Regions from separate parts of the Arthrobacter sp. sptzw32 genome, predicted to be linked through region 2. Evidence: predicted binding sites of a transcription regulator. Region 2 holds the regulator's gene; the other holds the start of a gene.
What was found. The regulator LexA, encoded in region 2, represses DNA repair genes until DNA is damaged. The targets are predictions, from matches to a motif close to TCGAACANNTGTTCGA.
Positions count from the first base shown of each region.

Region 1: the regulator LexA is predicted to act here: its motif matches at 12,944-12,959, upstream of AC5RVN_RS00510 (LysM peptidoglycan-binding domain-containing protein).

Region 1 covers NZ_JBNHEZ010000001.1:100,526-116,068, forward strand. The annotation lists gene AC5RVN_RS00445 (FAD-dependent oxidoreductase) at 1-1,186, shown strand, start outside; gene AC5RVN_RS00450 (GAF domain-containing protein) at 1,344-2,684, shown strand; gene exaC (acetaldehyde dehydrogenase ExaC) at 2,775-4,298, shown strand; gene AC5RVN_RS00460 (DUF779 domain-containing protein) at 4,302-4,712, shown strand; gene AC5RVN_RS00465 (amino acid permease) at 4,887-6,434, shown strand; gene AC5RVN_RS00470 (nuclear transport factor 2 family protein) at 6,599-6,958, shown strand; gene AC5RVN_RS00475 (DUF2461 domain-containing protein) at 6,963-7,598, opposite strand; gene AC5RVN_RS00480 (catalase) at 7,746-9,242, opposite strand; gene AC5RVN_RS00485 (Fur family transcriptional regulator) at 9,250-9,735, opposite strand; gene AC5RVN_RS00490 (YajQ family cyclic di-GMP-binding protein) at 9,888-10,379, opposite strand; gene AC5RVN_RS00495 (hypothetical protein) at 10,564-10,818, shown strand; tRNA gene AC5RVN_RS00500 (tRNA-Tyr) at 11,007-11,088, shown strand; gene AC5RVN_RS00505 (CBS domain-containing protein) at 11,274-11,705, shown strand; gene AC5RVN_RS00510 (LysM peptidoglycan-binding domain-containing protein) at 11,867-12,745, opposite strand; gene AC5RVN_RS00515 (potassium channel family protein) at 13,098-13,829, opposite strand; gene AC5RVN_RS00520 (acyl-CoA thioesterase) at 13,909-14,454, shown strand; gene AC5RVN_RS00525 (thioredoxin family protein) at 14,583-14,996, shown strand; gene AC5RVN_RS00530 (putative quinol monooxygenase) at 15,071-15,349, opposite strand; gene AC5RVN_RS00535 (DNA-3-methyladenine glycosylase family protein) at 15,465-15,543, opposite strand, start outside.
Region 2 covers NZ_JBNHEZ010000003.1:27,828-43,370, reverse strand. The annotation lists gene AC5RVN_RS06735 (regulatory protein RecX) at 1-461, shown strand, start outside; gene miaB (tRNA (N6-isopentenyl adenosine(37)-C2)-methylthiotransferase MiaB) at 465-2,039, shown strand; gene miaA (tRNA (adenosine(37)-N6)-dimethylallyltransferase MiaA) at 2,043-2,939, shown strand; gene dapF (diaminopimelate epimerase) at 2,992-3,936, shown strand; gene AC5RVN_RS06715 (class I SAM-dependent methyltransferase) at 3,908-4,531, opposite strand; gene hflX (GTPase HflX) at 4,960-6,540, shown strand; gene AC5RVN_RS06705 (ATP-dependent DNA helicase) at 6,533-8,590, shown strand; gene lexA (transcriptional repressor LexA) at 8,658-9,389, opposite strand; gene AC5RVN_RS06695 (LysM peptidoglycan-binding domain-containing protein) at 9,710-10,111, shown strand; gene AC5RVN_RS06690 (histidinol-phosphate transaminase) at 10,243-11,361, shown strand; gene hisB (imidazoleglycerol-phosphate dehydratase HisB) at 11,422-12,042, shown strand; gene hisH (imidazole glycerol phosphate synthase subunit HisH) at 12,039-12,803, shown strand; gene AC5RVN_RS06675 (hypothetical protein) at 12,804-12,962, shown strand; gene priA (bifunctional 1-(5-phosphoribosyl)-5-((5-phosphoribosylamino)methylideneamino)imidazole-4-carboxamide isomerase/phosphoribosylanthranilate isomerase PriA) at 13,029-13,775, shown strand; gene AC5RVN_RS06665 (SseB family protein) at 13,803-14,684, shown strand; gene AC5RVN_RS06660 (MFS transporter) at 14,739-15,543, shown strand, end outside.

The DNA of each region.
Region 1 (15,543 bases), on a different contig from region 2:
CGGCGACATCCGGTTCCTGGGCAACGTAACCTACGGCCGGGACCTCACGCTGCACGATTTCCGCGCCTTCTACGACGCCGTCATCTTCTCCACCGGCGCCATCAAAGACGCGGACCTGAACATCCCGGGCATCGATCTGGCGGGATCGTTCGGCGGGGCCAATTTCGTTTCCTGGTACGACGGCCACCCGGACGTCCCGCGGGAGTGGCCGCTGGAAGCCAAGGAGATCGCCGTCATCGGTAATGGCAACGTGGCCCTGGACGTGGCCCGGATGCTGGTGAAGCACCCCGAGGAACTGCTGACCACCGAAATCCCGGACAACGTCTACCAGGGCCTGAAGGCGTCACCTGTCACGGACGTGCACGTCTTTGGCCGCCGCGGCCCGGCGCAGGTGAAGTTCACGCCACTGGAACTTCGCGAGCTCAGCCACATGCATGACGTGGACATCGTGCTCTACCCCGAAGACTTCGAGTTCGATGAAGCATCCGACGAAGCAATCCGCAGCAACAACCAGATCAAGACCATGGTGAACACCCTCACCAACTGGCTGGTGGAGGAACACGCTGAGTCCGAGCACCCCTCCTCGCGCCGCCTGCACCTGCACTTCCTGCATAACCCCGTTGAGATTTACGACGACGGCGGCTCGGGCAAGGTGGGCGGGATCAAGTTCGAGCGCATGCAGCTGGACGGCACGGGCAACGCCAAGGGAACGGGCGAGTTCATCGACTACCCCGTGCAGGCGGTTTACCGCGCCATCGGCTACCACGGCTCCGCCCTGGACGAGCTGGAGTACGACGCCGAGCGCGGCGTTATCCCCAACGAGGGAGGCCGGGTGCTGGACGCGGAGGGCAAACCCGTGCCGGGGATCTACGCCACCGGCTGGATCAAGCGCGGGCCGGTGGGCCTGATCGGCCACACCAAGGGTGATGCGCTGGAAACCATCGGGTTCCTGCTCGAGGACCGGCTCACCCTGCCTCCCGCCCGGAACCCCGACCCGCGGGCAATCATCGATCTGCTGGAAGAGCGCGGAATCGAATACACCACCTGGGAAGGCTGGAACAAGCTCGACGCCCACGAAGCCGGCCTCGGTGCAGCCTGGACCGGCCCGCAGGGCTCCGACCATGTGGTGCGTGAACGCATCAAGGTGGTGCCGCGCGAGGAGATGATCCGCATCTCCCGCGCATGACCCCCGGAGTTAGGGAAAAGCCGGGTCCTCATCACCCTCCTGGCCCTGGCATCTGACCCAAACTTACTGTTGGGTAAGGGGAGGAGGGCCGCGCTAGAATGGCCACCACCCTTGGCCGGCATTGTGGCGCCGTGCCTGCAGGCAGCACAGGAGTTCGATGAGGAACCTGATTCAGGCGGAGCCGGTGCAGCGCTGTGCCCTTGCGGCCCATGAAAACCTCGACGGCGGCGGCATGTCCGATGCCGCCAGCGGACTCCGCCCCCTCATCCGCGAATCCTGGCAGCGCTCCGCCGGCTTCAACGCAAACCCGGACAACCCTGCTGCACCGCTGGCCATCGACCGGGACGAGCTGGAGGACTACCGCCGGCAGCACCCGTTGGCCGCCATCATGCCGGTCATCAACAAGCTCCTGGTCCAGCCCAGCCACGACAGCGGACTGCTGGTGGCGGTAGGGGATGAGGTGGGCCGGTTGCTCTGGGTTGATGGTGATCCTGCCCTGCAGAGAAGGGCCGAGGGCATGATGTTCGTTCCCGGCGCCGACTGGTCCGAGGCCACCGTTGGCACCAGCGCACCCGGAACCGCCCTCGCCCTGGGCCGCGGCATCCAGATCTCAGGAGCGGAGCACTACCAGCGGGCCGTCCATGCCTGGAGCTGCACGGCCGTCCCCTTCCACGACCCGGATTCCGGCGCACTGCTCGGAGTCGTGGACATTACCGGCACTTCCACTGCGGTGGCACCCCACACGCTGTCCCTCGTGGAGGCAACCGTGGCTGCCGCGCAGGCACAGCTGCGCATTGAACGTCTTCAGCGCGCCTCGGAGCGTGCCGCCATGCCCGCGCGACGGCGTCCGGAGCATGCCGCCTCCCACGCACCGGGGGCCGGTGCCAAGATAAGCAGCCTCTACCGGAACAGCCTGCAGCTGCTGGGCCGCGACCACGCGCTGCTCAGTCTGCGTGGCAGGACCGTTGCACTTTCCGCCCGGCACAGCGAGATCCTCACAATGCTGAGCACCCACTCCGATGGTCTCAGCGCCGGGGAGCTCAACCTCCTGCTCTATCCCGGGGACGGCTCCACCATCACTCTCAGGGCTGAAATGGTGCGCCTGCGGAAGGTCCTTCAGCAACTCGATCCGGACGCTGTTCCGGGTTCCCGGCCTTACCGGCTTCCCCTGGACCTCGTCCCGGACAGCGCCCAGGTGCTGAGCTGCCTGCAGCGCGGCGCCCACCGCATCGCCCTGGAAATTTACCGCGGCGCCGTTCTGCCCCGCTCTGAGGCGCCCGGCATCATCGAGCTGCGGAACAAGGTTTCCTCGCTGCTGCGGGAAGCAGTACTGACGGACGGCAGCGCCGAGTCGCTGCTCCGGTACGCAGCGCTCCCGGAGGCAAGGAACGACGTCGGCATCCGCCGCGCCGCGCTCCGCCTCCTTCCGGCCCGCTCACCCAAGCGCGCCGCCGTCGTCGCGGACCTGGAACGGCTGGAAGCAGAGCTCCACGCCTAAATGGCACTGGATGCAACCTTGCTGCAACCTTCCCGCTCCTACGCTGGCTCCAACGGCGAAAGCCTGGTTTGCACAGCAAAGGAGCTAGCAATGACTGTTTACGCACAGCCCGGTACCGAGGGCTCGAAGGTCACGTTCAAGGACCGCTACGAGAACTGGATCGGCGGGGAATGGGTGGCCCCGGTGAAGGGCCAGTACTTTGAAAACATCACACCGGTAACGGGCAAGGCCTTCTGTGAGGTGGCCCGCGGCACGGCCGAGGACATTGAGCTGGCACTGGATGCAGCGCATAAGGCAGCACCCTCGTGGGGCAAAACCTCTGTGGCCGAGCGTGCGGCGATCCTGAACAAGATCGCGGACAGGATCGACGGCAACCTTGAGATGCTCGCCGTTGCTGAGTCCTGGGACAACGGCAAGCCCATCCGCGAGACCCTCAACGCCGATCTTCCGCTCGCAGCCGACCACTTCCGCTACTTTGCCTCGGCCGTACGCGCCCAGGAGGGCAGGCTGTCCCAGCTCGATGACGACACCACTGCCTACCACTTCCACGAACCGCTCGGGGTCGTAGGGCAGATCATCCCCTGGAACTTCCCGATCCTGATGGCAGTGTGGAAGCTGGCTCCGGCGCTCGCCGCCGGCAACGCCGTGGTGCTCAAGCCCGCCGAGCAGACGCCGTCGTCCATTCTGGTCCTGATGGAGCTCATCGGCGACCTTCTTCCCGCGGGTGTGGTCAACGTGGTCAACGGCTTCGGTGTGGAGGCCGGCAAGCCGCTGGCATCCAGCCCCCGGATCCGCAAGATCGCGTTCACCGGCGAAACCACCACAGGCCGCCTCATCAGCCAGTACGCCAGCCAGAACCTGATTCCTGTCACCCTGGAACTGGGCGGCAAGAGCCCGAACATTTTCTTCAACGACGTCGCCCAGGACAACGATGCGTTTTACGACAAGGCCCAGGAGGGCTTCGCGCTGTTCGCCTTCAACCAGGGCGAGGTGTGCACCTGCCCGTCCCGCGCGCTGGTGCAGGAGGACATCTATGAGTCCTTTATGGCCGACGCGATTGCCCGGGTCGAGAAGATGGTCCAGGGCAACCCGCTGGACACCGACACCCAGGTGGGCGCCCAGGCCTCAAACGACCAGCTCGAAAAGATCCTCTCCTACATCGACATCGGCAAGCAGGAGGGCGCCAAGGTGCTGACCGGCGGCGGCCGGGCAGAACTGCCAGGCGACCTGGCAGGCGGCTACTACGTCCAGCCCACGGTGTTCGAAGGCCATAACAAGATGCGGATTTTCCAGGAGGAGATTTTTGGCCCGGTGGTGGCCGTGACCAAATTCAGCGATTACAACGACGCCATGGGACTGGCCAACGACACCCTCTACGGGCTGGGTGCCGGCGTCTGGTCCCGCAACGGCAATGTTGCCTACCGCGCCGGCCGCGAAATCCAGGCCGGCCGCGTCTGGGTCAACAACTACCACGCCTACCCGGCCGGCGCCGCCTTCGGCGGCTACAAGTCCTCCGGCATCGGACGTGAGAACCACGCGATGATGCTGGACCACTACCAGCAGACCAAGAACCTGCTGGTCAGCTACAACGAAAACAAGCTCGGTTTCTTCTAGGCCATGGCTGCGGAAAGTGTTATCGAAGCCGCGGCGGCGTTGCCCGGGGAGGACTTTTCCCGGGTGGCCCTCGTGCCGGCGGCCGCGGAGCTTCTGCGGAAGCTTTGGCTTCAGCATGGACCGCTGATGTTCCACCAGTCCGGCGGGTGCTGTGACGGTTCCTCGCCCATGTGTTACCCGAAGGGCGACTTCCTGACCGGTGACTCCGACGTCCTCCTGGGCGTGTTCGATGTTTCCACTGGGCCCGAGCCCCAACTCCTGGAGTTTTGGATGTCCCGGGAGCAGTTCAACTACTGGAGCCACACGCATCTGACAGTAGATGTCGTGCCGGGGCGGGGCAGCGGTTTTTCGGTGGAAGCGCCGGAAGGCAAGAGGTTCCTCATCCGGTCGCGGCTGATGGACTGGCCTGCCTGACTATTCGGACTAAAAGCGCTTGAGGCCCTCCCCATGGAGGGTCTTAAGTGCTTTTGGCAGAACATGGTTCGGCAGGAGTGCGTCTCACCATCCGGAACCATTGGGACCGGCCAGTGGATGGACACTATCGTTGATAGGTCTGTTTCCATCAGAAATCAGGATAGTGATCCCCTTATGAACCTCCTCCGGACCAAATCCATCGAGCAGTCCATGGCTGACGCCGATGAGCCCGGACGCAAGCTCAAGCGCTCCCTCAGCACCTGGGACCTCATGATCATGGGCGTCGCCGTTGCCGTCGGCGCCGGTATCTTCTCGGTCGGCGCCAAGGCAGCAGCCAACTTCTCCGGCCCCGCCGTCACGCTGTCCTTCGCGATCGCCGCCATTACCTGCGCCCTTGCCATCATGTGCTACGCCGAATTTGCCACCGCCATTCCCGTGGCAGGCTCGGCGTATGTATTCACTTACGCCACGATGGGCGAACTCCTTGCCTGGATCATTGGCTGGAACCTGATCCTTGAGCTCTTTACCGCGGCCGCCGTCATCGCCAAGTACTGGGGCATCTACCTCAGCAAGGTCTTCGCGCTGATGGGCGCCGACATCCCCGCGGCAGTCTCACTCGGCGGTGTGGACCTTTACTGGGGCGCTTTCCTGATCGTTGCCGTGTTTACGGTGCTGCTGGTGCTGGGCACCAAGCTGTCCGCCCGCGTGGGCAACATCTTCACCCTGATCAAGATCGGTGTGGTCCTCTTCGTCATCGTCGTGGGCTTCACCTACGTGAAGTTTGAAAACTACAGCCCGTTCATCCCGGCAGCCGAGCCCACCGGCGGCACCGGCACCGCCGATGTCCTGAAGCAGTCGTTCTTCGGCTTTCTCACCGGAGCAGCCCCGGCACAGTACGGCACCCTCGGCATCTTCGCCGGCGCTGCCCTGGTGTTCTTCGCCTTTATCGGCTTCGACGTGGTGGCCACCTCTGCTGAGGAAGTCAAGAACCCGCAGAAGACCCTGCCGCGCGGTATCTTCGGCGGCCTCGCCCTGGTGACGCTGCTCTACATCCTGGTTTCCCTGGCGCTGACCGGCATGGTTTCCTACACCCAGCTGGCGGAGGCAGAGAGCCCGACCCTCACCACCGCATTCGAAGCAGTGGGTGACACGTCCGCGGCCAAGGTCATCGCGTTCGGATCCCTGGTAGGCCTGACCACCGTGATCATGGTGCTCCTCATGGGCCTGTCCCGCGTAGTGCTTGCCATGAGCCGTGACGGCCTCCTGCCGCGTGCACTGTCCAGGACCAGCGAGAAGCGTTCAACGCCGGTGCGTCTCCAGATCATCTGCGGCGCCGCTGTTGCGCTGGTAGCAGGCCTGACCAATGTGGACCTGCTGGAGGAAATGATCAACATCGGTACGCTGTCCGCCTTTGTGGTGGTGAGCCTTGGCATCCTCGTGCTGCGCAAGAAGCGCCCGGACCTGAAGCCGGCTTTCCGCGTCCCCTTCGGCAAGGTCCTGCCGATTGTTTCCGCCCTGCTGTGCCTCTACCTGATGACCAACCTGGCCGTGGAGACCTGGATCTTCTTTGCCATCTGGCTGGCTATCGGTTTGGCCATCTACTTCGCCTACGGCCAGCGCCACTCCCGGCTGAACGAGCGGTTCCAGGAAGCGAATACCGCCGTCAATGGTGCTTCCGTTGCTGCCGGCAGGAACGACGAGGACGAACTGACCCGCGCCTGACACCCTCCGAACTGCTTGCCTGAATGCAGAACCGCCCGCTGATCTTTGGACAGCGGGCGGTTTTCGTTTTGCAGAAGCCGGAATTACACGTGCAGCCGGAGAGACTTTGGAGTTCAATGAGTGGACCGAAGGTCGGCCAAGGGGGCACTAAGGGAGTGGGCGGTATGCAGGTGGCGATGGAAGCGGTAGCCAGGGCTTTTTCGAGCCATCGGTTCGAAGATGCCGTGCCCCAGCTGGACAACGACATCATCTGGGAGCTTGTGGGCGGTGAAGCCCTTACCGGAAAGCCCGCCGTTATGGACGTCTGCACATCCCTGGCACGGGATCTCAGGGGCGTCCAGACCACCTTCGACACGTTCAGGGTGATAGAGGCTTCATCGAGTGTGGTGGTGGACAGCGTCGCGAGCTATGTCTCAGGCGATGGCAGCGTCAGCCGGGTGGCGTCCTGCGACATCTATGACTTCGTGGACGGGCGGGTGGTCCGGATCCGTTCCTACAACGTGGAACTGGCCAGCACCATGTGAAAGCTTAGGGCGCGGCGTACCGGCCCACCCATTCCACCAACGGCCGCAGCTCATCCCACAACGCTCCAATTTCCTGCACTGCTTCCGGTGTCTCCAGCCAGGCAGGCTGTCCGAGGTTCACGCTTGCCGCTAGCGACTTTTGCTTGAGCAGCGCGCCCCGGGGATGGTCCCGGGGATACCCGCGCGGTACGGTTTTGAGCCGTTCTCCTTCCACCACAAAACCGGCAGCACTGACGGCATCCACAATGTGCCGGAGTGCTTCGCCCGTTCCTGACGCATCCACAGAGTTCCGGTATCTCGCCAGTTGCGCGGGCGTGTGGGAGTGGTAGCCTCCGCCCGCCAGGAGCCCGTCCGCGCTGATTCGGAGGTAGTAGCCCATCCCTTCCTGACTGGATGCAAAAGCACCCTGTGCAGTTTTGTACGGCGACTTGTCCTGGGAGAAGCGGACGTCCCTGCTGGCCCGGAAAACCCGGCCGGGGCCAAACCGGGGCTCCAGCTCCGCGAGGAGGAGCGTGAGCGGTTCCCGGACCAGCTCCTGGTACCTGTCCTTGTGCTCCAGCCACCACTCGCGGTTGTTGTTGTCCTGAAGCTCTTTGTAGAACTCGAAGGCGCCGGCAGGTATGCCCTGGAAAGTTGTCATGCGTCGATCCTAGGGAGGGCTGCCAGTGGTGGCCACGGCTCGGGCGGCTATGTGGAAAGCACCGGATTTATGGAAAAAAGCCAGAAGACCACCCCGCCACGGAAACCGTGACGGGGTGGTCTTGAAAAAGCTCAACAGGCAGCTGGATCAGCCGATCTTGTTGGCAGCCTCTGCATCGGAGGACGGAGCCGACGCGACAGCAATGGCGCCGAGGTTGGCGCGCAGCTTGGCGCCGAGTTCGGCGTCAACGTTGGTCCAGTACTGGATGGCGCGCTCCTTGATGCCGGGGCTCTTGACGCCGCCCACGGCACCGGTGATGGTCTCCAGGAAGCGGGCCTTGCTGGCTTCGTCGTACACCTCGCGGTACAGCGTGCCGGCCTGGATGAAGTCGCTGTCCTCGGTGTGGAGGGAGTGCGCGGCAAGGGTCAGCTCGCCGTCGTTCTCCCAGCCGCCTGCCGGGTTCTGCGGCTCAACTGCAGCCGGTCCGCCCACCGAGTTGGGGGCGTAAACCGGGACGGACGGGGCGTTGAAGTGGTAACGCCCGGCGCCGTCCTGGCTGTAGTTGTTGACCTGGTTCTTCGGCTGGTTCACCGGGATCTGGGCGTGGTTGGTGCCCACGCGGTAGCGGTGCGCGTCAGCGTAGGAGAAGATGCGGGCCTGCAGCATCTTGTCCGGGGAAGCCGCAATGCCCGGCACGAAGTTCGACGGCGCGAAGGTGGCCTGCTCGATTTGCGCGAAGTAGTTCTCCGGGTTCCGGTTCAGCTCCATGGTGCCCACCTTGATCAGCGGGTAGTCGCCGTGCGGCCACACCTTGGTCAGGTCGAACGGGTTGAAGCGGTAGGTCTTGGCGTCCTCGTACGGCATGACCTGCACGTGCAGGTCCCAGGACGGGAAGTTCCCGGCTTCGATGTTTTCGGACAGGTCGCGGATGTAGAAGTCCGCGTCCGAGCCGGCCAGCTGCTCTGCCTGCTCGCTGCTCATGGAGTTCACGCCCTGGTTGGACTTGAAGTGGTACTTGACCCAGAAACGCTCGCCCTCGGCATTGATCCACTGGTAGGTGTGGGAGCCGTAGCCCTGCATCTCACGCCAGGAGGCGGGCAGGCCGCGGTCGCCCATGAGCCAGGTGACCTGGTGTGCGGATTCGGGGGACAGGGTCCAGAAGTCCCACTGCATGTCGGCGTCGCGCAGGTGGGTACCCGGAAGGCGCTTCTGGGAGTGGATGAAGTCCGGGAACTTGATGCCGTCGCGGATGAAGAACACCGGGGTGTTGTTGCCCACGAGGTCGTAGTTGCCCTCGGTGGTGTAGAACTTCACGGCGAAACCGCGGGGATCACGCCAGGTGTCCGGGGAGCCGTTTTCGCCGGCGACGGAGGAGAAGCGGATCAGCATCTCGGTTTCGGCGCCGGGCTGGAGGAAGGCTGCCTTCGTGTACTTGGACACGTCCTCGGTGGTCTTGAACGTACCGAATGCACCGCCGCCCTTGGCGTGCACTACGCGCTCCGGAACCCGCTCGCGGTTGAACTGGGCGAGCTTTTCCACCAGGTAGTGGTCAGTCAGGATGATCGCACCGTCGGCGCCAGTCGACTTCGAGTGAGCGTCGGACGTTACGGGTGCACCTGACTGGGTTGTTGAAATGGCAGTCATTGTTCTCCTATTTCTGTGTTTCTTGTGACAAACGATTGGAAGGAAGTTGTTGGGACTGCTGGCAGTCCTGGCAGATGCCCTGGTACATGACATCGGCGATCTGGATGGTCATCGGCTTGGCGTTCTCGTCCCAGTGCGGTGTGAGGCAGGGAGCGTGGCCCACTGCGCAGTCAACGTCCTCCACGCGGCCGCAGCTGATGCAGATGGCGTGGTGGTGGTTGTCGCCCACGCGGGTTTCATAGAGCGCGGGTGAGTGCGGGGGTTCGAACCTGCGAAGCATGTGCAGGTCCGTCAGGTCTCCCAGCACCACGTATACGGACTGTGCCGTCAGTTCAGGGAGCTCAGCGCGGGCAGCAGAAAGAATGCTTTCGGCAGGGGAGTGCGGGTGGCGTTCGACGGCGGCGAGGACGGCCAGCCGCTGCTTTGTCACCCTGCGGCCATGGGCGCGCAGGGCGTTGGCCCAGGCCTCGTGGCCGTCGAAGTTCTCCGTCATGACACCATTCAAGCACTTATTATGAACATCTCACAATAAGGCTCAGCTAACCTTCCTCCCGGTGCGCAAAGAGGCCGGCGCAGCCCGTATTCAGGGTGCGCCGGCCTCTTGGTGAAGCGGCTGTACTTTGCGCGTCGGAAACGACAGCGCGGCTAGCTGCGGAAGTTAACGAACTGCAGGTCGGCCTCGTCAAAGTCCTTCAGCAGCGCCATGGTGGCCTGCAGGTCATCGCGGGACTTGGACGTCACACGCAGTTCGTCGCCCTGGATCTGGGACTTCACGGACTTGGGGGCTTCGTCACGGATCAGCTTGTTGATCTTCTTCGCCAGGTCCTGGGCAATACCTTCCTTAATGGAAGCCTCAAGGCGGAACTCCTTGCCGGAGGCGTAGGGCTCCCCGGTGTCCAGCGACTTCAGGGAGATGCCGCGCCGGATCAGCTTCGACTGCAGCACATCCAGTACCGCCAGGACGCGCTCCTCAGAATTGGCCTTCATGAGGATCTTTTCGCCGCTGAAATCCACCTCAGCGCCTACACCCTTGAAGTCGTAGCGCTGGGCCAGTTCCTTTTGTGCCTGGTTAAGGGCGTTGGCCACTTCCTGCTTGTCCACTTTGCTTACGACGTCGAACGTTGACTCGCCTGCCATGACTCTCCTTGCACTGGTGGGAGCCCCGTCGGCGGACGGGGCCGGGTGGGCTGGATTCAAGCGTAATACGGATGCTCCCGCTGGGGGTGCGGTATTCACAGTTCCCTCCCAGCGCACGCCCCGGGGGAACGAAGGGGGCCCGGGCACAGTTGAAAGGGTTGGAAAGCTGCACGAAAGGAACACGATGCACCGCAAGGCCGCGCAATATGTCACACGAACCAGCTCGGCGGCGGCCGGCGCCGTGGCCACCGCAGCAACGTCCGTGGCGGCAGCGGCGGTGGCAGCCTCCATTATCTTCAGCCCTGTGGCGGACGCCGCATCCCGGATGGAGGGTGTCAGAGAGGACCTTCTCCGCGCCGTCCAGCTGAACCAGATCACCGAGGAGCAGGCGGTGAAGTTCGAGGCCCGCCTGGCCGGGCGGATTCTGGGTGAAGCCTGACGCGTCCGGCCACCGCCATACCTCGAGGATGGACCCGCTAAAACCGCGCTTTTTTGGCCGTGGTGCGCCGATTCGATTCTTCGGCGGAAGTTCTGTAAAGTTGTCTTGCCCGCGGTTACTGGAAGCGGAACGGCCCGGAAACGGACGTTTCACGGACTGCAGCCGGGGGTGATCTTCTTTTGAAGTTCGGCAGATTACCCGAGCGGCCAAAGGGGGCTGACTGTAAATCAGCTGGCAACGCCTACGGGGGTTCGAATCCCTCATCTGCCACCCAAGGAAAAGCCTCCGGAACCCCAGGTTCCGGAGGCTTTTTCGTGTCCCGCAAAGAGTCTGCATCCACGCCTTTACAACCAGCCGACCGCCGTCGACACGGGCCATCCCCGGGCGTAGGCTGACAGCATCGGCGCATGCGCCCGATGCCCTGCGTCGATTAGGAAATCGATAAAGGAGGACCAATGAGTGCCGTACGTGAATTCATGACGACGGACGCACAGTGTATTAAGGAAAACCAGACCCTCGCCGACGCCGCCCGCATGATGCTGGATCTGGACTGCGGGTCGTTGCCGATCTGCGGTGATGACGGCAAGCTGAGGGGCATGATCACCGACCGGGACATCGTGCTCAAGTGCGTAGCCGCCGGGCGCGATCCCCGCGAAATGATGGCCCGTGACCTGGCCACTGGCCGGCCCTACTGGGTGGATGCCGACGCGAATGTTGATGCCGCCATCGAAATGATGGAAAAGTACCAGGTCCGGCGGCTTCCGGTTATCGCGGACCACAAGTTGGTGGGCATCATCAGCCAGGGAGACATCGCCCGCAACTACTCCGAACAGCGTGTGGGTGAGCTCGTGGAGCACATCTCGGAGCGCAAACGGATGAACGCCTAGCCCTGCTTCCCTGAGGGAATGTCCCGCAGAACCAACGCCACGGAGTTCGATTCGTGGCGTTACTTTATGTCCATGCATGCGCCCCTGCCGCAGCCCAGACAAGTAACAGCCGCGGAAAGGCCATGACGCCGCCCAGTTTCCAACCGGCTGGTTCACCCCGGCTAGTTCAGTGCGATCAGGAGCATCTGGCTGGTCCCCGGAATGCAGGTCTGCAGGATGGCCCGCGGGAAACCACCGAACACTGCGATGACGTCATTGGTGGTTCCCGGGTTTGGTACCTGGCCCCTCGCGGTTGCTGTGTAGGTTCCGTAGCCCGGGATCTCTACCGTCTCACCCACCCCAATTCCGGAGAAGCGCGCCCAGCCCCCGCAGAAGTCGTGTTCGGTGATGAAAAGCGAGTAGCCGTCGTTCGGGGTGTAGTGGATGGGGCCGATGCAGGCGTCCACCATGGATTGCCCGCCGGCGCCGGCCACGTAAATGGTTCGGATTGCCGGAGCAGCCGGAACCACCGGAACAGGAGCAACGGGTGCTGGCGCCACGGCCGGTGCCGGAGCGCTGGCCACGGCGGCTGCCCCCTCGGGTGTGGCAGGGGCTGGACCGGAAAGAATCAACGTCTGATCTGGCGGCTCAGGGGCTGGCGCGGGGGCGACAGCGGGCGGAACAGGAGGTGACGCCTGCGCTTCCATTGCAGGGGGCACCGCCGCAGGTGCGGCCGCGGGCACGGCCGGCTGCTCCTGCCCGTCGCCGGAAGAGGTCCCGGAGGAATCGCCTTCGGCCGCAGCCTGGCCAGCCGCGTCAACGCGGGCGGCCGGTTCCGGCGTCCCGGCAACGGGGGCAGCCGCCGTCGAGTCCTGCAGCAGTGACGTGGCCGGGGCAGCGAGCGCACCGACTCCCACCGCCGCCACTACGGCGGCAGCGGCCATCCCGGCCCACAGCCTGTTCATGACGGTGGGCGGGGCAGCCGTCACGCCGGAGCGGAAAGCGTTTGTGGCGAAACTGCGTCCTGGTGGTTCGGAGGTTTGAAACTTCGGCTGGTTCATGGGATAGCCCATCGGGGTTCGGTCCAGCCAGGCAGCTGCAGGCGCACGAAGCGAAGGCGGGACGGAGCGCGTGTGATGCGCCGGGGCGGTCCCCTTCCAGGCTGGCCGCCGTCGGCACAAGATGGAGTGTCCGCATACCCAGAAGATACGGAAGCTCCGCGAGGAGGCACTGCCATCCGGAAGCCACCCGGTGAACAGGCCAGCACATGTTCGGTCCTAGGATTCCCGAGTCTAGGAAGTGTGCATCCTGCGGGCACCAGTAGGAATTACCCGAATATCCTTGCCGGGTACTCGGGCGTTCAGCCCCGGATACTCAGTCTGATTCCGCCCACTTACCGGGCATCAGCCTGTGCTAGCGGCTGGGCTGGTCCTTCAGCGCAGCGACTTCCCGGCGAAGCGCAGCCAGTTCCGCCACGAGTTCTGCCAGCTCCGCCCGGACCGGCGCCTCAGCATCGGCCACGGCCTCAGCAGTGTCCTCCACACGCTGGACCAGCCAGGACGCGATGGAGGCCGTCACCACACCCAGGACGGCAATTCCGCTCATCATGAGGGCGGCTGCGACCATCCGCCCAATCGGTGTCACGGGGTACATGTCCCCGTAGCCCACGGTGGTGATGGTGGTCATGGCCCACCACAACGCGTCTCCAAAGGTAGTGATCCTGGCATCCGGGACAGTCTGTTCCACGTCAAGGACGGCGAGTGCGCCCACAAACACCAGCATCGCCGCAGACCCTGCCACATACGTGACCACGCGTCCCCGCAGCGTGTCCCCGAGCGTGCGGTGCAATACGGACAGCAGCGTCACCAGCCGGAGCAGGCGCAGCGGCCGGAAGAACGGCAGCACCACAATAAGCAGTTCATGCAGGTTCCGGAGAAACCAGCTGCCCCGGTCATCCGCCAGCCACAGGTTAACTAAGTAGTCCACGGCAAAGATACCCCAGGTCGCCCACATGACAGCCTCAAGCCAGAAGGCGCTACTGCCTTCGATGCGGCCCAGCACCTGCCATGCATACGCCGCCAGGAAGATGAGCGCCGTCACCGTGAGCGGCCAGTCCGCGAGGTCCCGGTAGCGATGTTGGGTCATGCAGGAAATCCTACGTGGGTCGGGCCGGGCGTCTTCGTGCTTGATCCCGCCCGACATTACCCGTAGGTAACATGATCGAATGCACCTGCTTCTGCGAACCCTCCTGCTGCTCTTCACCTCTTCCCGCCGCCCGCCGCTGACGGTTTGGGACAGTTCCTCGCTTCCGCTCAGGGTGCTGCCCACCGACATCGACATCGCCCTGCACGTCAACAACGGAATGTATCTTTCCCTGCTGGACCTGGGCCGGTTTGACCTGATGGCGCGAAGCGGAGTGTGGAAGCGGATGCGCCGCCGCGGGTGGGGCCCGGTGGTGGCGGCAGAAACCATCGCCTTCCGGAAGTCCCTTCAGCTGTGGCAGCAGTACACCATCGAAACACGCATCATCGGCCTGGACGCCAAGGCCATCTACTTCGAGCAGCGCATGGTAGCCGACGGTGAGATCTACGCCCGTGCCCACATCGCCACCCGCCTGGTCCACAAGGGCAGGCCGGTCAGCCAGGAGGAGATCCTGCGGGAGTTCGGCGGCCCGCCGTCGGACCTGGTGCTTCCGAATTGGGTACACGAGTGGCGCGCTTCCAGCGCACTGCCGGGAAGCCGGAGGCCTGCGCCGCACGTTTGGGGCTAGCCCTCCCGGGCAAGAGCTCCAAGGTTTCCCCGGGTCCGCTGTGCAGGCCAGGTTATTCCCAATGACGCGGGGAGCGAACAAACGGCCGCCGCCGCGACATCCCGGGCGGCCGCGCGTACCGTTGACTCATGGCTACCGTTGACATCACAGGTGAACAGTTCGCGTCAATTATCGAGGGCAATGACATTGTCCTGGTGGACTTCTGGGCAGAATGGTGCGGCCCCTGCAAGCAGTTTGGGCCCACGTACTCCGCCGTCTCCGAGAAGCACCCGGACGTCCTCTTCACGAAGGTGGACACGGAAGCGGAGCAGCAGCTCGCCGCCGAGGCAGGCATTTCCTCAATCCCCACCCTGATGGCTTTCCGCGAGAAGGTGCTGGTGTTCTCACAGCCCGGAGCCCTGAACGCACAGCAGCTGGAACAGGTGGTTGACGCCGTCAAGGCGCTGGACATGGACGAGGTCCATGCCCATGTAGCCCGCCAGCGGGAGGAAGCCGCTGCCGCGGCCGGCCCCCAGGACGGTACGCAGATTCCGGAAGCGTAAACATCCCCCAAAACGTAGAAGCGGCGCCCTCCACGAGGAGGGCGCCGCTTCGCTTTAACCGCGTTTAGAAGAAGTTAGAGGCGTTCCAGCTTGACGGGCTCGGCCAGGAGCGCGCTCAGGGACTCGTTCAGGTCCTGCACCGCGATGCCGTTGGAGTGCTTGGCCAGGTCCTCCTCCGACGCCCACTGTTCGGTGAGGACCAGTTTTTCCTCCGTTGCTTCAGTAAGCTCGTAGCGGATGCAGCCCGGCTCGTTCACCACCTCGTCGATGGCGATTTCCAGAGCCAGCTTCACACGGTAAAACTCGCCGTCATTGGGGATGAACGTTGCCTGCAGGTCAATAGGTGAACTCATGGATTTCACCATACCGGCCCCTGCCCGCGTGCCCTTTACTGTTGACGCAGGCCCGCCGGACTGTTGCGCCACTAATCGATTCTCCTGCCGGTATCAGCCGTTCGTCCTGGCCGGATCAGTGCCGGCGGTGGTCCTGAATGGTCATCCTGGGTCCGAAGGTGGGTTTGCGGAAGCCGCTGCTCTGGATCATCCGC
Region 2 (15,543 bases):
CGAAAAGCAGGCTGCAGCTTGCCCGCAAGCTTGCTGAGAAGAATGTTCCGGAGGACGTTGCCGAGGCCGTGCTGGACAAGTTCCAGGCAGCGCGGCTCATCAATGACGCCGAATTCGCGGACATGTGGGTCCGGAGCCGGTCCCAGTCCCGGAAACTGGCGAAAGGGGCGCTTCGGCGGGAGCTCGCGGATAAAGGCGTAGACCCGGAAACCGCGGCCGTGGCCCTTGAGCAGCTCTCGGACGCTGATGAAGGGGCTGCTGCCCGCAGCCTGGTGGAGCGGAAACTGCGTCCGGGGATGGACCTCGGGGACCGGGCGGAGCGGGACAAAGTCACGCGCCGGCTGGCGTCCATGTTGGCCCGCAAGGGATACCAGCCCTCACAGGCCTTCCGCATCGTCACCGAGGTCCTTGATGCCCATGCTGCCGCTGACACCGGCCAGCCACCGAACCGGTACCCTTAACAGGTGAGTTTGACCATTCCTTCCCCTCTTTCCGGCACCAACCCGTCAGAGGCCCGCGCCGCGGCCCAGCCTTCCCCCGCCGCGGTTCCCGGCCAAGAGAAGGCCCGCACGTATGAAGTGCGCACCTTCGGTTGCCAGATGAACGTGCACGATTCAGAGCGCATGGCCGGCATGCTGGAGGACGCAGGCTATGTTCCGGCAGCTGGTGCGCAGGCGGATGTGGTGGTGTTCAACACCTGCGCTGTCCGCGAGAACGCTGACAACAAGCTCTATGGCAACCTCGGGATCCTGGCCCCGGTGAAGGCAGCCAACCCCGGCATGCAGATCGCCGTCGGCGGTTGCCTGGCGCAGAAGGACAGGGAAACCATCCTGAAGAAGGCGCCCTGGGTGGACGCCGTCTTCGGTACCCACAACGTCGGTGCCTTGCCTGCACTGCTGGACAGGGCCCGGCACAACGATGAGGCGCAACTGGAGATCCTCGAATCGCTGGACGTATTCCCTTCCACGCTGCCCACCAAGCGCGACTCCGTCTACTCGGGCTGGGTCTCCATATCCGTGGGCTGCAACAACACCTGTACGTTCTGCATCGTCCCCGCCCTGCGCGGCAAGGAAAAGGACCGCCGCCCCGCGGACATTCTCGCTGAGATCCAGGCCCTGGTGGATGACGGTGCCATCGAAGTCACGCTCCTCGGCCAGAACGTCAACTCCTACGGCGTGGAGTTCGGCGACCGGCAGGCGTTCTCGAAGCTCCTTCGCGCGTGTGGGGCAATCGAGGGACTCGAACGGGTCCGTTTCACCAGCCCTCACCCTGCCGCTTTTACCGACGACGTTATCGATGCCATGGCCGAAACGCCCAACGTGATGCCGCAGTTGCATATGCCGCTGCAATCCGGCTCGGACAAGGTCCTGCGGGACATGAGGCGCTCCTACCGGTCCACGAAGTTCCTCGGCATCCTCGACAAGGTCCGGGAAAAAATTCCCCATGCAGCCATCTCCACGGACATCATCGTCGGATTTCCCGGCGAGACGGAAGAGGATTTCCAGGCCACCCTGAATGTGGTGGAACAGTCCCGGTTCGCCACCGCCTTCACTTTCCAGTACTCCAAGCGCCCCGGAACACCTGCCGCGGACCTGCCGGACCAGTTGCCGAAGGCCATCGTGCAGGAGCGCTTCGAGCGGCTCACCGCGTTGCAGGACCGGATCGCCGCTGAGGAGAACCGGAAACAGCTTGGCCGCCGCGTAGAGGTTATGGTCACCGCCCAGTCGGGGCGCAAAGCCGGAGAAACCCACCGGCTGTCCGGACGGTCCCAGGATCAGCGGCTGGTGCATTTCTCTGTACCGGATGGCGCCCCTGCCCCCCGCCCGGGCGATCTTGTCACCGTCACCATCACCGAGGCCGCTTCCTTCCACCTCGTCGCCGACCCCACCCTCGAGGATTACAGCCTGCGCCGCTCCCGCGCCGGCGACGCGTGGGACAGGTCCCAGGCAGACTCTTGCGGCGCACCCGCACCGGGTGCCGCCAACGGCCGCGCCGGCGTATCCCTCGGGATGCCTTCGCTGCCTGTACGCACGGGCTGATCCGTGGGCTCCCCGCCGGTCATCGCCGTCGTCGGTCCTACGGGTTCGGGTAAGTCCGACCTCGCCGTAGGCCTCGCCCTCGAGCTGGACGGCGAAGTCATCAACGCCGACGCCATGCAGTTCTACCGCGGCATGGACATCGGCACAGCGAAAATCACGCCTGCTGAACGCAGGGGAGTGCCGCATCACCTCCTGGACATCCTGGACGTCACCGACGAAGCCAGCGTGTCCAGGTTCCAGCAGCAGGCGCGTGACGTTGTCGCGGACATCCACGCACGCGGCAAGCGCGCCATCCTCGCCGGCGGCTCCGGCCTGTACGTGCGGGCTGCCCTCGACATCCTTGAGTTCCCGGGGACAGACCCGCGGCTGCGGAAGCAGCTTGAGGATGAGCTGGCGGTCCGGGGCGCCGGGGCGATGCTGGCCCGGCTTGAAAAAGTCGACCCAGTGTCCGCAGGCAGGCTCGCAGACGACAGACGCATCATCCGCGCCCTGGAGGTCCATCAACTCACCGGCCGGCCGTTCAGTTCCTTCATGCCCCGGCGCGAGTACTTCCAGCCCGCGGTCCAGATAGGCCTCACCGTCGACCGCGACCAGCTCCGCGAGCGGCTCGCCCTCCGGGTTCACCGGATGGTGGAGAACGGCCTGCTCGCCGAAGTGGAACGGTTGGAGAAGCAAGGGCTCCGGGAGGGCAAAACAGCGCCCCGGGCCCTGGGATACTCCCAATTCCTGAGGGTCATCGACGGTCAATCGACGGTCCCCGAAGCCGCGGAGGAGACTATCGTGGCAACCCGCCAGTTCGCCCGCCGGCAGTTGACCTGGTTCCGTGCCGATCCCAGGGTTAAGTGGTTGGACTGGCAGGATCCGCACCTGCTCTCCGAAGCAGCAGCACTCAGCCGGTAGGCATCCACACACGCGTTCAGGCCTGCTCTTTCCGGCCGGTACCCTTGAAACCATGAACGCAACCCTTGCCGCCACCACTGCGCACGCTTACAGCACCCTGGGTGGGCTCCGCTTCTCGAAGGGGCACGGCACCGGCAACGATTTCGTCCTGGTGGCCGATCAGGAGGGCAGGCATACCATTGCCGCCGAGCAGGTGGCGGCCTTGTGCGACCGCCACCGCGGTATCGGCGGAGACGGGCTCATTCGCGCCGTCCCGTCACGCTTCCTGCCCGAGGGGCGCGAGTTGCTGGCCGTGACGCCCGAGGCAGAGTGGTTTATGGATTACCGCAACGGTGACGGATCACTGTCGGAAATGTGCGGCAACGGCGTTCGGGTCTTCGTCCACTTCCTGCGCACCGAGGGTCTGGTTGACCTGCCCGACGGCGGGGCGCTCACCATTGGCACCCGCGGCGGGGCAAAGACGGTGATTCGGACAGGTGAGGACTACGCCGTGGACATGGGCCCTTGGGAGTTCATCTTTCCGGGCGAGGCCACCGCCAAGGCGATGGATTCACTGGTCACAGCAGAAGGACTGGAAGTTCCCCGTCCCGCCTTGTCAGTCAGTATGGGCAACCCCCACACCGTGGTTGCCCTGGCAGAACTATCGGAACTCGCCGGCACCCGCCTCTTTACCGCACCCGTGGTTGATCCGGTACCGGTCAACGGCACCAATGTGGAGTTTGTGGTTCCCTCCGAACCATTGGTGCATGACGGCGTCGGGTCAGTCACAATGCGCGTGCACGAACGCGGTGTGGGGGAGACCCAGTCATGCGGAACGGGAGCCTGCGCCGCAGCCGTGGCTATCCGGCACTGGGCAGGAGCCGAGGCCCCTGACACCTGGGAGGTGCACGTTCCAGGAGGCGTGGTGGGCGTCAAATTCTTTGCCGGGCCGGGGGGACACGAACACGTCGAGCTGAGCGGGCCCGCCGTTATTGTGGCAACTGGGACGCTTTCCTGACCTTCAGGATCCGGAAGGACTTGGACGTCGATTCCCGGCTTACGCTGAAGGATTCATCCAGTTCTGCCGCCAGCCAACGCTGAAGCGAATCCGAGCCCAGGTTCTTCTGCACCACCAGCCACGCCGTTCCCCCCGGCGCCAGGCGCGGCAGCCACAGCTTCAGGAGCGAGTGCAGTTCGTCCTTGCCGATCCTGATCGGCGGGTTCGACCAGATGGTGTCGAAACGCAGCTCCGGATCCACAGCTTCGGGAGTGCTCGCCACCACATTGGTCAGTCCCAGCGCCGCGGCGTTCTCATTGGTGAGCGTGATGCACCGTTCATTGACATCCACGGCGTAAACCCTTGCCTGCGGTGCACGCAGCGCCATGGTGAGCGCAACCGGACCCCATCCGCAGCCGATGTCCAGCAGGTTCCCGGCAGCAGCGGGCGCCGGAACTTCGGCCAGGAGCACGGCGGTTCCCTTGTCGATTCCATCCGGGCTGAAAATGCCTGAGGAGGTCTGCAGCCGGCGCGTTTCCCCTGCAAGTTCAACCGTTAGGGGTTTCCGCGTGAACGGGCCGGCGGGGGATGCGCTGAAATAGTGTGCGGACTCCATAACTCGCCAGAGTAGTTCCCCTTGCAGCGTAAAGTGAAACCCTGCGCTTTGCTGCTCTGCTAGGGTTGAAACCATGTTCCTGATCTTCGAGTAGCCGGCACGGGCCTTGCCCGTCCCGCAGCCTTGTCCCACAGCGACGCAGGTAATTATCCTTCCGCACAGTGCACCGGACCACGCGCAGGCGTATGTTCCGGCCGCCGGACACGATTCGAAGGTCAGCTTCCCGCTGTCTCCCTCGCCGATTCTCCGGCTCCCTCATTTTCGCCACTTCCCTTGGAATGTGGCCGCCACTGCCGTCCGCTTTTTTCCGGCCGGCGAAAACGAACCAGGAGAACTGCATGACCGCAGGCCGTCAGCCCAGCGCGAATACTTCCCCAAGCACCAACAATCGGCACTATTCTGGAACTGCCGAATCTTCAAAGGAGACCATGACCAGCCAGCCCAACACCGGATCCGATCCAGCCGCCCAGGACATGAGCCCTGAGGAAATCCAGGCCGTGATCGACCGGATTCTTTCCAAGGACGTACCGGCGAAAGCCGTCAGCACGCCAGGTGATTCAGGCCGCGGCGACGGAAGGCCTGTACTGGGCAAGGCCCAGGCCATATCCCGCCTGGACGAAGAACACACGACGTACGACGGCGACCAGCAGGACCTCGAGGAACGCCGCGCCCTTCGGCGCACGGCAGGCCTTTCCACGGAACTGGAAGATGTCACCGAAGTCGAATACCGGCAGCTCCGCCTGGAACGCGTCGTCCTCGCCGGCATCTGGTCCGAGGGAACCCTTGCAGACGCGGAGAACTCGCTGCGCGAGCTGGCCGCCCTCGCCGAAACAGCCGGTTCCGAGGTCTTGGACGGCCTCGTGCAGCGCCGTGACAAGCCCGATCCGGGTACGTTCCTGGGCTCGGGCAAAGCACTTGAACTGAAGGACATCGTGATGTCCACCGGCGCCGACACCGTTGTGGTTGATGCCGAGTTGGCCCCGTCCCAGCGCCGTGGCCTTGAAGACATCGTCAAGGTCAAGGTGATTGACCGGACCGGGCTGATCCTGGACATTTTCGCCCAGCACGCCAAGAGCCGGGAAGGCAAGGCGCAGGTGGAGCTCGCGCAGCTCGAGTACCTCCTGCCCCGCCTTCGCGGCTGGGGCGAATCGATGTCCCGCCAGGCCGGTGGCCAGGTGGGCGGCGCAGCGGCGGGTATGGGTTCTCGTGGTCCCGGTGAGACGAAGATCGAGCTGGACCGCCGAAGGATCCGCACCCGCATGGCCAAGCTCCGGCGCGAGATCGCCGCGATGAAGCCCGCCCGGGAGACGAAACGGGCCAACCGCCGTCGTAATGAAGTGCCCTCGGTGGCCATTGCCGGGTACACCAACGCCGGCAAGTCCTCACTGCTGAACCGCCTCACGGACGCCGGGGTGCTCGTGGAGAACGCACTGTTCGCCACGCTGGACCCCACGGTGCGCAAAGCCGAAACTGCCGACGGGCTGGGCTACACGCTGGCGGACACCGTCGGATTTGTCCGCTCCCTGCCCACCCAGCTGGTGGAGGCGTTCCGCTCCACCCTCGAGGAGGTTGCGGACTCGGACCTGATCCTTCACGTCGTTGACGTCTCGCACCCGGACCCCGAGGGCCAGATTGCCGCCGTCCGCAAGGTCTTCAGCGAAGTGGACGCACGCAAGGTCCCGGAGATCATCGTCCTCAACAAGGCCGACGCCGCAGATCCCTTTGTGGTGGAACGGCTGAAGCAGCGCGAGCCGCGCCACGTTGTGGTTTCGGCCCGGACAGGAGAGGGCATCCCCGAACTCCTGAAGGCGATCAGCGAGTCGATTCCGCGCCCGTCCGTCAAGCTCGAGCTGCTCATTCCCTACGACCGCGGGGACCTGGTCAGCAAGCTGCACGAGTCAGACGCAGAGATCATCAGTGTTGACCACGATGAAGCCGGTACCCGGGCAGTAGTTAAAGTCCGGGAGGGCCTCGCGGCTGAACTGGAATCATTCGTCAGCAATGACTGACCTCGTGGCTGACGAAGCCACAGGCACGGCCGGCGAGCAGTTTGTCATTGACCTGCTTGACCGTGCCGTTGCCGGCATGGGCGGGCAAAGCCGCAGTGGGCAACATGAGATGGCCCGGCAGGTGGCACGCGCGATTGAAACGGGCGACCACCTGCTGGTCCAGGCCGGGACGGGTACGGGCAAGTCACTGGCGTACCTGATACCGCTCATTGCCCATGCCCTCGAGAGCGACAAGCCCGCCCTGGTCTCTACGGCGACGCTTGCCCTGCAGACCCAGATTGTGGGCAGGGACATTCCCCGGCTCCTGAAAACCATCACGCCGGCGCTGGACCGGCCGGTGAAGGTGGCGCTGGTCAAGGGACGGTCCAACTACGTCTGCCGGCACAAGCTCGAAGGCGGGTTTCCCTCCGAGGAACCTGCAGAGGGCCAGCTGTTTGCGCTCGGCGAGGACACCAGTGTCCCGCACTTTGCTGCAGCTGTGGGCGGTCCCGCTTCCCAGCTGGGCAAGGAAGTGGTCCGCTTGCGGGAATGGGCGGAGAAGACCACTACGGGAGACCGTGATGAGCTCCTGCCCGGTGTCACTGACCGGGCCTGGCGGCAGGTCTCGGTGACCTCGATGGAGTGCCTGGGCGCCCAGAAGTGCCCCATGGCAGCAGAATGCTTCAGCGAACTCGCACGCCAGGACGCCGCCGAAGCCGACGTCGTGGTCACCAACCACGCCATGCTCGCCGTCAGTGCCTTCGAAGGCCTCGCGGTGCTGCCCGAATACGACGTCGTTGTGGTTGACGAGGCACACGAACTCCAGGACAGGGTTACCGGCGCCGTTTCGGGGCAGCTCTCGGTGGCCATGGTCCATACCGCAGCTGCGGGAGCGCGCAAGCATACGGCCATTACCGTGGATGCCCTTAGTGCGGCTGCCGCCAACCTTGAAGCCGCCCTTGCCGGAGTTCCCAATGGACTGCTTACCAATGGCCTCAACGATGAGCAGCTGGACTGCGTGGACCAGTTGCGTGAAGCCTGCCGCGCCGCACTTTCCGACTCCAAGGGGGACAGCAGCACCACTGCCGACGGCGGGAGGCAACTGGCGCGCTCCCGGCTGATGCTCATCCTGGAACTGTGTGAACGTCTCCTCGCCGCCCGGGAGAACCGGGAAGTGGTCTGGTTTTCCCGCGCCAGTTCCTTTGACCCCCAGCAGGGGTACTCCCAGCCCGACGAAACAGCTCCCGCGCTGATCAATATTGCGCCGCTGTCCGTGGCAGGGCGGCTGCGCGAGGGCCTGTTCGCGAACCACACTGTGGTGCTGACTTCCGCCACCCTGGCAATCGGTTCAGCCTTTGAGCCCGCCGCCGGCGGGCTGGGGCTTGTGGGAGAGGGGGCGCCCAGCTGGACGGGCGTTGATGTGGGATCGCCCTTTGACTATTCCAGGCAGGGAATCCTGTACGTGGCAGGTCACCTGCCCAAGCCCGGCCGCGGAGCATCCCCGGAAGCGCTGGCCGAACTTGAGGCCCTGATCAGGGCATCAAACGGCGGGGCGCTGTGCCTGTTTTCCTCCCGGCGGGCGGCAGAAGAAGCGGCCGATGCGCTGCGGCCCAAGCTGGGAATGACCATCCTGTGCCAAGGCGACTCCACCATGACGGCCCTGGTGAAGCAGTTCGCGGACGAACCTGACACCTGCCTGTTCGGCACGATGTCCCTGTGGCAGGGCGTGGACGTTCCGGGGGGCTCCTGCCGACTGGTGGTCATCGACCGGATTCCCTTCCCCCGGCCCGATGATCCCCTGATGACAGCCCGGTCCCGGGCAGTTGCGCAGGCGGGAGGCAACGGCTTCATGTCAGTTTCGGCCACCCACGCCGCCATCCGGCTCGCACAGGGCGCGGGACGGCTGATCCGGTCAACCGGGGATAAAGGCGTGGTGGCGGTGCTTGATTCCAGGCTGGCCACGGAACGCTACGCCGGATTCCTCCGCGGTGCCCTGCCGCCGTTCTGGTCCACTACGGACAGGAAAACAGCCATGGCGGCGCTGGAGAGGCTGGCCAAGGAAAAGATTTGAGCGCCCCGGCTGACGGGCCGGGGCGCTCATAGCTGGAGGCACAGGTGTGTTCGAACTCCGGGGCCGTTTAAAGCGAGCGGAGCACCGACACTACCTTGCCCATGATGGTGGCGTGGTCGCCAAGGATGGGCTCGTACTGGGTGTTCTGGGGGAGCAGCCAGGTGTGGCCGTCGCGCTGACGGAAAGTCTTAACAGTGGCTTCGTCGTCAAGCAGGGCAGCAACAATATCTCCATTGGCCGCATCTGCCTGGCGGCGGACCACCACCCAGTCGCCGTCGCAGATGGCAGCGTCCACCATGGAATCACCGGCCACCTTGAGCATAAACAGTTCCCCCTGGCCCACGAGCTGGCGGGGGAGCGGCAGGACGTCCTCCACCTGCTGGTCAGCCAGGATGGGACCACCGGCAGCAATCCTGCCCACAAGGGGGACCATGGCTGTGTCCATGGCGGTGGGAAGAACGGTGACGGTGCCGGCCCCCTGAAGGGAAGGGGCAGGCTCCGCCGCCTGCTTGGATGAACCACCGTCGAGGGTAAGGGGCATCAACACTTCCATGGCGCGCGGCCGCTTGGGATCGCGCCGCAGGTAGCCAAGCTTTTCCAGCTGCGAAAGCTGGTGCGTGACGCTGGACAGGCTTGCCAGGCCCACGGTGTCACCGATCTCGCGCATGGACGGCGGATACCCGTTGTCATTGACCGAGCGCTGGATGGTCTCGAGGATCCTTTTCTGCCGCGGCGTCAGGCCCTTGGCGGTCTTCTTCGGTTGGGAGGTTGCCCTGCCCCCGGCGGCTGCTGCTGCCATATTCGCCAATGCCTTTCGGTTGCCCCGGACTCCTGTGGCCCGGACCTGAAGTTCACGCCGGAATTGTCAGACCCTGCTGATCAACTTTCAGAGTGGTTGTTCTTTCTCTCAAAACTAGGCCAGCCACATTGCTTTTTCAAACATCTGTTCTAGCGAGTCTCGACAATGTTCGTTGATAAGTGCTAAAACAGAGGGAGCAAAGTTCGAACATTTGTTCTACTCCGGTCGAAGCCATTCGAAAACAGGCGGCAAGGGCCGCCAAGGCGGCGGCTTCGGAGGGGAATATCGGGCAGCACAGTACGGTCCAGGAGGGCTAAGTCATGTCAGCTACATCTGCTTCGCGGGATTCATTTTCAGTGCACTACTTGTCCGGGCCTGAGCCCAGGCCGGAGGAGGGGCCTGTGCCCCTGCCGCCCCTGCGCCTGACGCGCCGCGGGAAGATCGTCCTGATCGGCATTCCCCTGGTCCTGCTCGCGGCCCTGCTGCTTTCCCTGGCCGGATTCTTCAACTCGCCGGCAAAGGCCTCCGATTCGGCGGCTGACCTGTCCGTTACCCCTGCCGTTACCGTTACCGTCCAGGCAGGGGAATCCTTGTGGGCTATCGCCGGGAGCGTTGCCCCGGAGCGGGATGCGCGTGACGTCGTGGCTGACATCGTCCAACTGAACAACCTGACCGGCGGCGCGGTCTTCCCGGGGCAGCAGTTGTACGTCCCCACCCGGTAGGTGCCGCTCACCCGCCGGCTGCTGGAGGCCAACGCGGACAGGACGTTGATGGCCCGTCGTGAAGGCCGGCTCAGCGCGAACGGGAAGCCGTCACATTTTCCGGCTCCCCGGGCTGGCACTAAACTGTTCAGGTGAATGACCAGCTAGAGCGCCTCAACCGGTTACCCCTCCGCAGCAACCTTCGTGGGCTTACCCCCTACGGTGCACCCCAGCTGGACGTCCCTATCCTCCTCAACGTCAACGAGAACACCCATGGTGTCCCTGAGAACGTACGGGCCGCCATCACCGCCGCCGTTACGGACGCGGCCGCAGGCCTCCACCGTTACCCGGACCGCGAGTTCACGGAGCTGCGCAAGGCTCTGGCGGAATACTTGGGGCATGGCCTGGACGAGTCGAATGTCTGGGCGGCCAACGGCTCCAACGAAGTACTCCAGCAGATTCTCCAGGCTTTCGGTGGTCCCGGCCGCACCGCGCTGGGCTTCCCGCCCACGTACTCCATGTACCCCTTGCTTGCCAGTGGCACGGACACGGAATACATCGTGGGCCAGCGCGCTGACGGCTACGGCCTCAGTGCAGAATCCGCAGCACTCCAAGTGAAGGAGCTGCAGCCCAGCATTGTTTTCCTCTGCTCGCCGAACAACCCTACGGGAACAGGTTTGGGGCTCGATGTGGTGGAGGCCGTCTACGAGGCCGGGCACGCCAGCCAGACCATCGTCATCGTGGACGAGGCGTACCACGAGTTCGCACACGACGGGACGCCGAGCGCCCTGACCCTGCTGCCGGGCCGGGAGCGGCTGATCGTTTCACGGACCATGAGCAAGGCCTTCGCCCTCGCCGGAGCGCGCCTGGGCTACATGGCCGCGGCTCCGGAAGTTGCCGACGCACTGAGGCTGGTGCGCCTGCCGTACCACCTGTCGGCTGTAACCCAGGCAACTGCCCTCGCGGCCCTCCAGCACCGCGAGGCGCTGCTGGCCGATGTTGAAGACATCAAAAAGCAGCGCGACCGTATTGTGGCCGGACTGACGCGGTTGGGCCTCAAGCCGGCGGCCTCCGATTCCAATTTTGTTTTCTTCGGCGGGCTGGAGAATCCCCACCAGGTCTGGCAGGAACTGCTCGATGCGGGCGTCCTGATCCGCGACGTCGGCATCCCCGGCCATCTGCGGGTGACAGCAGGTACTGAGACGGAAACCACAGCCTTCCTTACTTCCCTGGAAGGTATCCTTACCGGCCAGCCAAAGCTTCCGGCCTAGACTTGAAGCAGCGGCGCTGGACGCCCTGAACCACTCCTTCTTCCCAAAGGACACTTGACCATGAGTTCCACAGGAGCCAATGCGGCCCGGACCGCACGCATGGAGCGTGCCACGAGTGAATCCTCCGTGCTCGTGGAGATCAACCTGGACGGCACGGGCATCTCGGACATTGATACGTCGGTGCCCTTCTACGACCACATGCTGACGGCGCTCTGCAAGCACTCGCTGATCGACCTGACCGTGAAAGCCACGGGAGACATCCACATCGATGTCCACCACACGGTGGAAGACGTCGCCATCACGTTCGGAGAGGTGCTCCGGACGGCCTTGGGAAACAAGGCAGGAATCCGCCGCTTCGGCGAAGCCACCGTTCCGTTGGACGAGGCATTGGCCCACGCGGTGGTTGACGTGTCCGGCCGCCCCTACCTGGTTCACGGAGGTGAGCCGGCAGGCCAGGAGTACCACCTGATCGGCGGCCACTTCACGGGCTCGCTCACCCGCCACGTCTTTGAGGCGATAACCCTGCATGCCGGGATCTGCCTCCACATGAACGTCATTGCCGGCCGGGACCCGCACCACATCGTTGAGGCTCAGTTCAAGGCGTTCGCGCGGGCCCTCCGCGCCGCCGTCGAATCCGATCCGCGTGTTGAGGGCATTCCTTCCACCAAGGGTGCGCTGTGAGCGGCCAGGTGCTGCGCGACGGCGCCATCATCGATCCGTCGGCTTCGCAGAAGCTGCCGTCGCCCGAGGGAAAACCCACCGTTACCGTGCTGGACTACGGCTCCGGAAACGTCCGCTCGGCAGTCCGCGCCCTTGAGCGGGCAGGCGCAGAGGTGATCCTCAGCTCAAAGCCCGAGGACGTCCTGAACGCCGACGGCCTGGTTGTCCCCGGCGTTGGTGCTTTCGAAACCGTGATGCGTGAACTTAAGGCCGTGGACGGCATCCGCCTGATCGGCCGGCGGGTAGCCGGCGGTCGCCCGGTCCTGGGCATCTGCGTTGGACTGCAGGTGCTCTTCGAAGCCGGCGTGGAACACGGCACAGAAGCTGAAGGCATCGGCGAATGGCCCGGGAAGGTCGAACTCCTTCCGGCGGAAGTTGTCCCGCACATGGGCTGGAACACCGTCAAGGTGCCCGACGGGTCCAAGCTCTTCGCCGGCGTCGAGAACGAACGGTTCTACTTCGTTCACTCCTACGGCGTGCAGGACTGGAATTTCGACGTCGTCCAGCCCCGGATGGCCGCACCCCTCGTTACCTGGTCCGAGCACGGCGCCCCGTTCATCGCCGCGGTTGAGAACGGGCCACTGTGCGCTACCCAGTTCCACCCCGAAAAGTCCGGGGACGCCGGCGCCCGTTTGCTGCACAACTGGGTGGAGGCCCTCCGCAAGCCTTCCGTGGCCGGCAAGCCGGAGGAAACCGGCGAAACCTCTCCCGGCGGCGCCTGAATGTGGTCCGTTATCCTGATGGGCCTCGCCGGCCTGCTGGTGGGCGGCGCCCTGTCCTTCCGGCAGCAGCATAAGCCGCTCTGGACCCAGGTCTCGTTCTACGTCCTGGCCGGCATGGCGCTGCTGGCCGCCTACCTGCTCACGCTGCCGGAAAACTAGCTGCCCTCCGGCCAGCTGCCGGTTACCCTCCGCCGCACACCCCTGCCCCCAACAATGAGGATCACGATGAACTCCGCTATCGATTTGCCGGTACTTGAACTGCTGCCCGCCGTCGACGTCGTCAATGGACAGGCCGTCCGGCTGGTGCAGGGCGAAGCAGGCAGCGAAACCAGTTACGGTACACCGCTGGAGGCGGCGCTGAACTGGCAGCAGCAGGGAGCGGAATGGGTCCACCTGGTTGACCTGGACGCGGCCTTCGGCCGTGGTTCCAACGCAGACCTGCTCCGCGAGGTTGTGGGCCGGCTGGACATCAATGTTGAGCTCTCCGGCGGGCTCCGCGACGATGAAACCCTTGAGGCGGCCCTGGACCTGGGCGTCGCCCGCGTGAACCTGGGTACCGCGGCGCTGGAGAACCCCGAATGGACCCGCAGGGCCATCGAACGCTTCGGCGACAAGATCGCCGTCGGACTCGATGTCCGCGGAACCACCCTGGCCGGCCGCGGCTGGACCAAGGAGGGCGGGGACCTCTGGGACGTCCTGGGCCGGCTCGAAGAGGCAGGCTGCGCGCGGTACGTCGTCACCGACGTGACCAAGGACGGCACCCTGCAGGGACCCAACGTGGAACTGCTCCGCCAGATGGTGGAAAAGACCGGAAAGCCCGTAGTGGCGTCAGGCGGCATTTCCAGCCTGGATGACCTCAAGGTCCTGCGTTCCCTGGTTCCCTTGGGTGTCGAAGGTGCCATCGTCGGCAAAGCCCTGTACGCCGGCGCCTTCACGCTGCCCGAAGCACTCGACGTCGCAGGCCGCCGCTAGGCGCCTGGCAGCCGATCCAGTCACTCCATGGCCACCAACGAATCCGGCGCCCCTGCCCAGCGCCACCTTCCCGGACACATCGCCGCCGCACTGGCAGGAGCCGGTGGTGCCGCTGATTCCGCCGGACAGCCCTGGACGGGACGGAGCCTGGCGGGAGACCAAGCCAAGATCCATAACTTCGAGGACGACGACGGAACGGCCGACGCCGGCTACCTCACCGCCGTCGCGGACCTGCAGGCAGGGCGCGGGGACGAAGCAGGAGTCATTGCCTCGCTGGCCACCGCCCGGGTCTTCATCCCGATCGTTGCCCAGCTTGCCGAAGAAGGGGAGGGGCAGGACGGCCTGCAGGCCGACAAGCAGGCAGATATGGCCCTCGTTACGCTCAAAGCGGCCGATGGCAGGACCGCGATGCCCGCTTTCACCACCGCGGCAGCCTTGGCTGCCTGGCATCCCGGAGCCCGGCCGGTGGCCGTCTACGCTGCCCGGGCCGCGCTCTCGGCTGTCTCCGAAGGCGCTGAACTCCTGGTTCTGGACCCGGGGGCGGACGTAACGTTCGTGGTGCGCAGGCCGGCCATGTGGGCGCTGGCCCAGCAGCAGGACTGGACTCCGTCCTACGCCGACCCGGAACTGGCGGCAATGATGCGCCAGTCAGCAGGAGGCTTCGCGGCGGTACGGAGCCTGGAACTCCTGCCAGGCAGGGGAGTGGCTGCCCGCACAGCTGACGGAGCTATCGTTGCCGGCGGCGGCGCCGGGCCTGAGCTGCAGGTGGTGCTGTACCTGGCAGAGGGTCTCGACGCCGACGCGGTTCAGCAACTGGTGGCCGGACTGCAGGCCCTGTGGTCCCGGAATGTATTGTTTGGTGAGCGGGTCGACTCCATCGAAATAAAACTGCGGCGCGCTGTCCACTAGCTGCTGCCAGGAGGGGGATCCCCGGCCGGCTGCGGCAGACCGAAGGATCCTTTCGTGAATTTCGCTCTCTACCGGGAGTTGCTGGCCGTCCAACCCATCAGGCGGCTGCTGCTGGTGGGCCTGATCGCCCGTATTCCGCACTCGGCGGCCGGGGTGCTGCTGACCTTGCATATTGTGCTTACCCTTGGCCAGGGCTACGCAGCCGCCGGTACGGCCGCTGCCGTGATGACCATCGGTATCGCCCTGGGTGCTCCGTGGCGCGGCCGGAGGGTGGACACCGTGGGCCTGCGCAGGGCACTGATTCCTTCCGTGGTATCAGAGACGGTGATCTGGTCCATCGTGCCGCACGTGTCCTATGAGGTGCTCCTTCCCCTGGTGTTCGTGGGCGGACTGCTCACCTTGCCCATCTTCAGCGTGGTGCGCCAGTCACTCGGCGTGCTGGCCGAAGGCGAACAGCGCCGCACCGCCTTTGCATTGGACGCCATCACCACCGAAGTGGTCTTTATGATCGGTCCTGCTGCGGGTGCCATCGCGGCCACCAGCGGCTTCAGCGTAGCGGGCCTGACCATTGTGGGCGTCTGCACCTCCCTGGCCGGCCTGTTCCTGATGTGGTTCAACCCGCCAACGCGCAGCAGTGCCACCGGGGAGGACGGCGAGGCGGACCAGCAGCGCGCCGCCGAGGCGGCCGTCATCGCCACAGCCCCGGCGCACCTGCAGGAGGCTGCCGCGGACCTGGCCCCTGCTGCCGCCCGCACTGCCCGCAGCACCGGCCTGAAGGACAGGGTGGCCGGCAGCTTCACCTGGTTCACCGCTACCGTCGCCGCACTTTTCGCTGTTGCCGCCGGGGCGGGAATGGTCC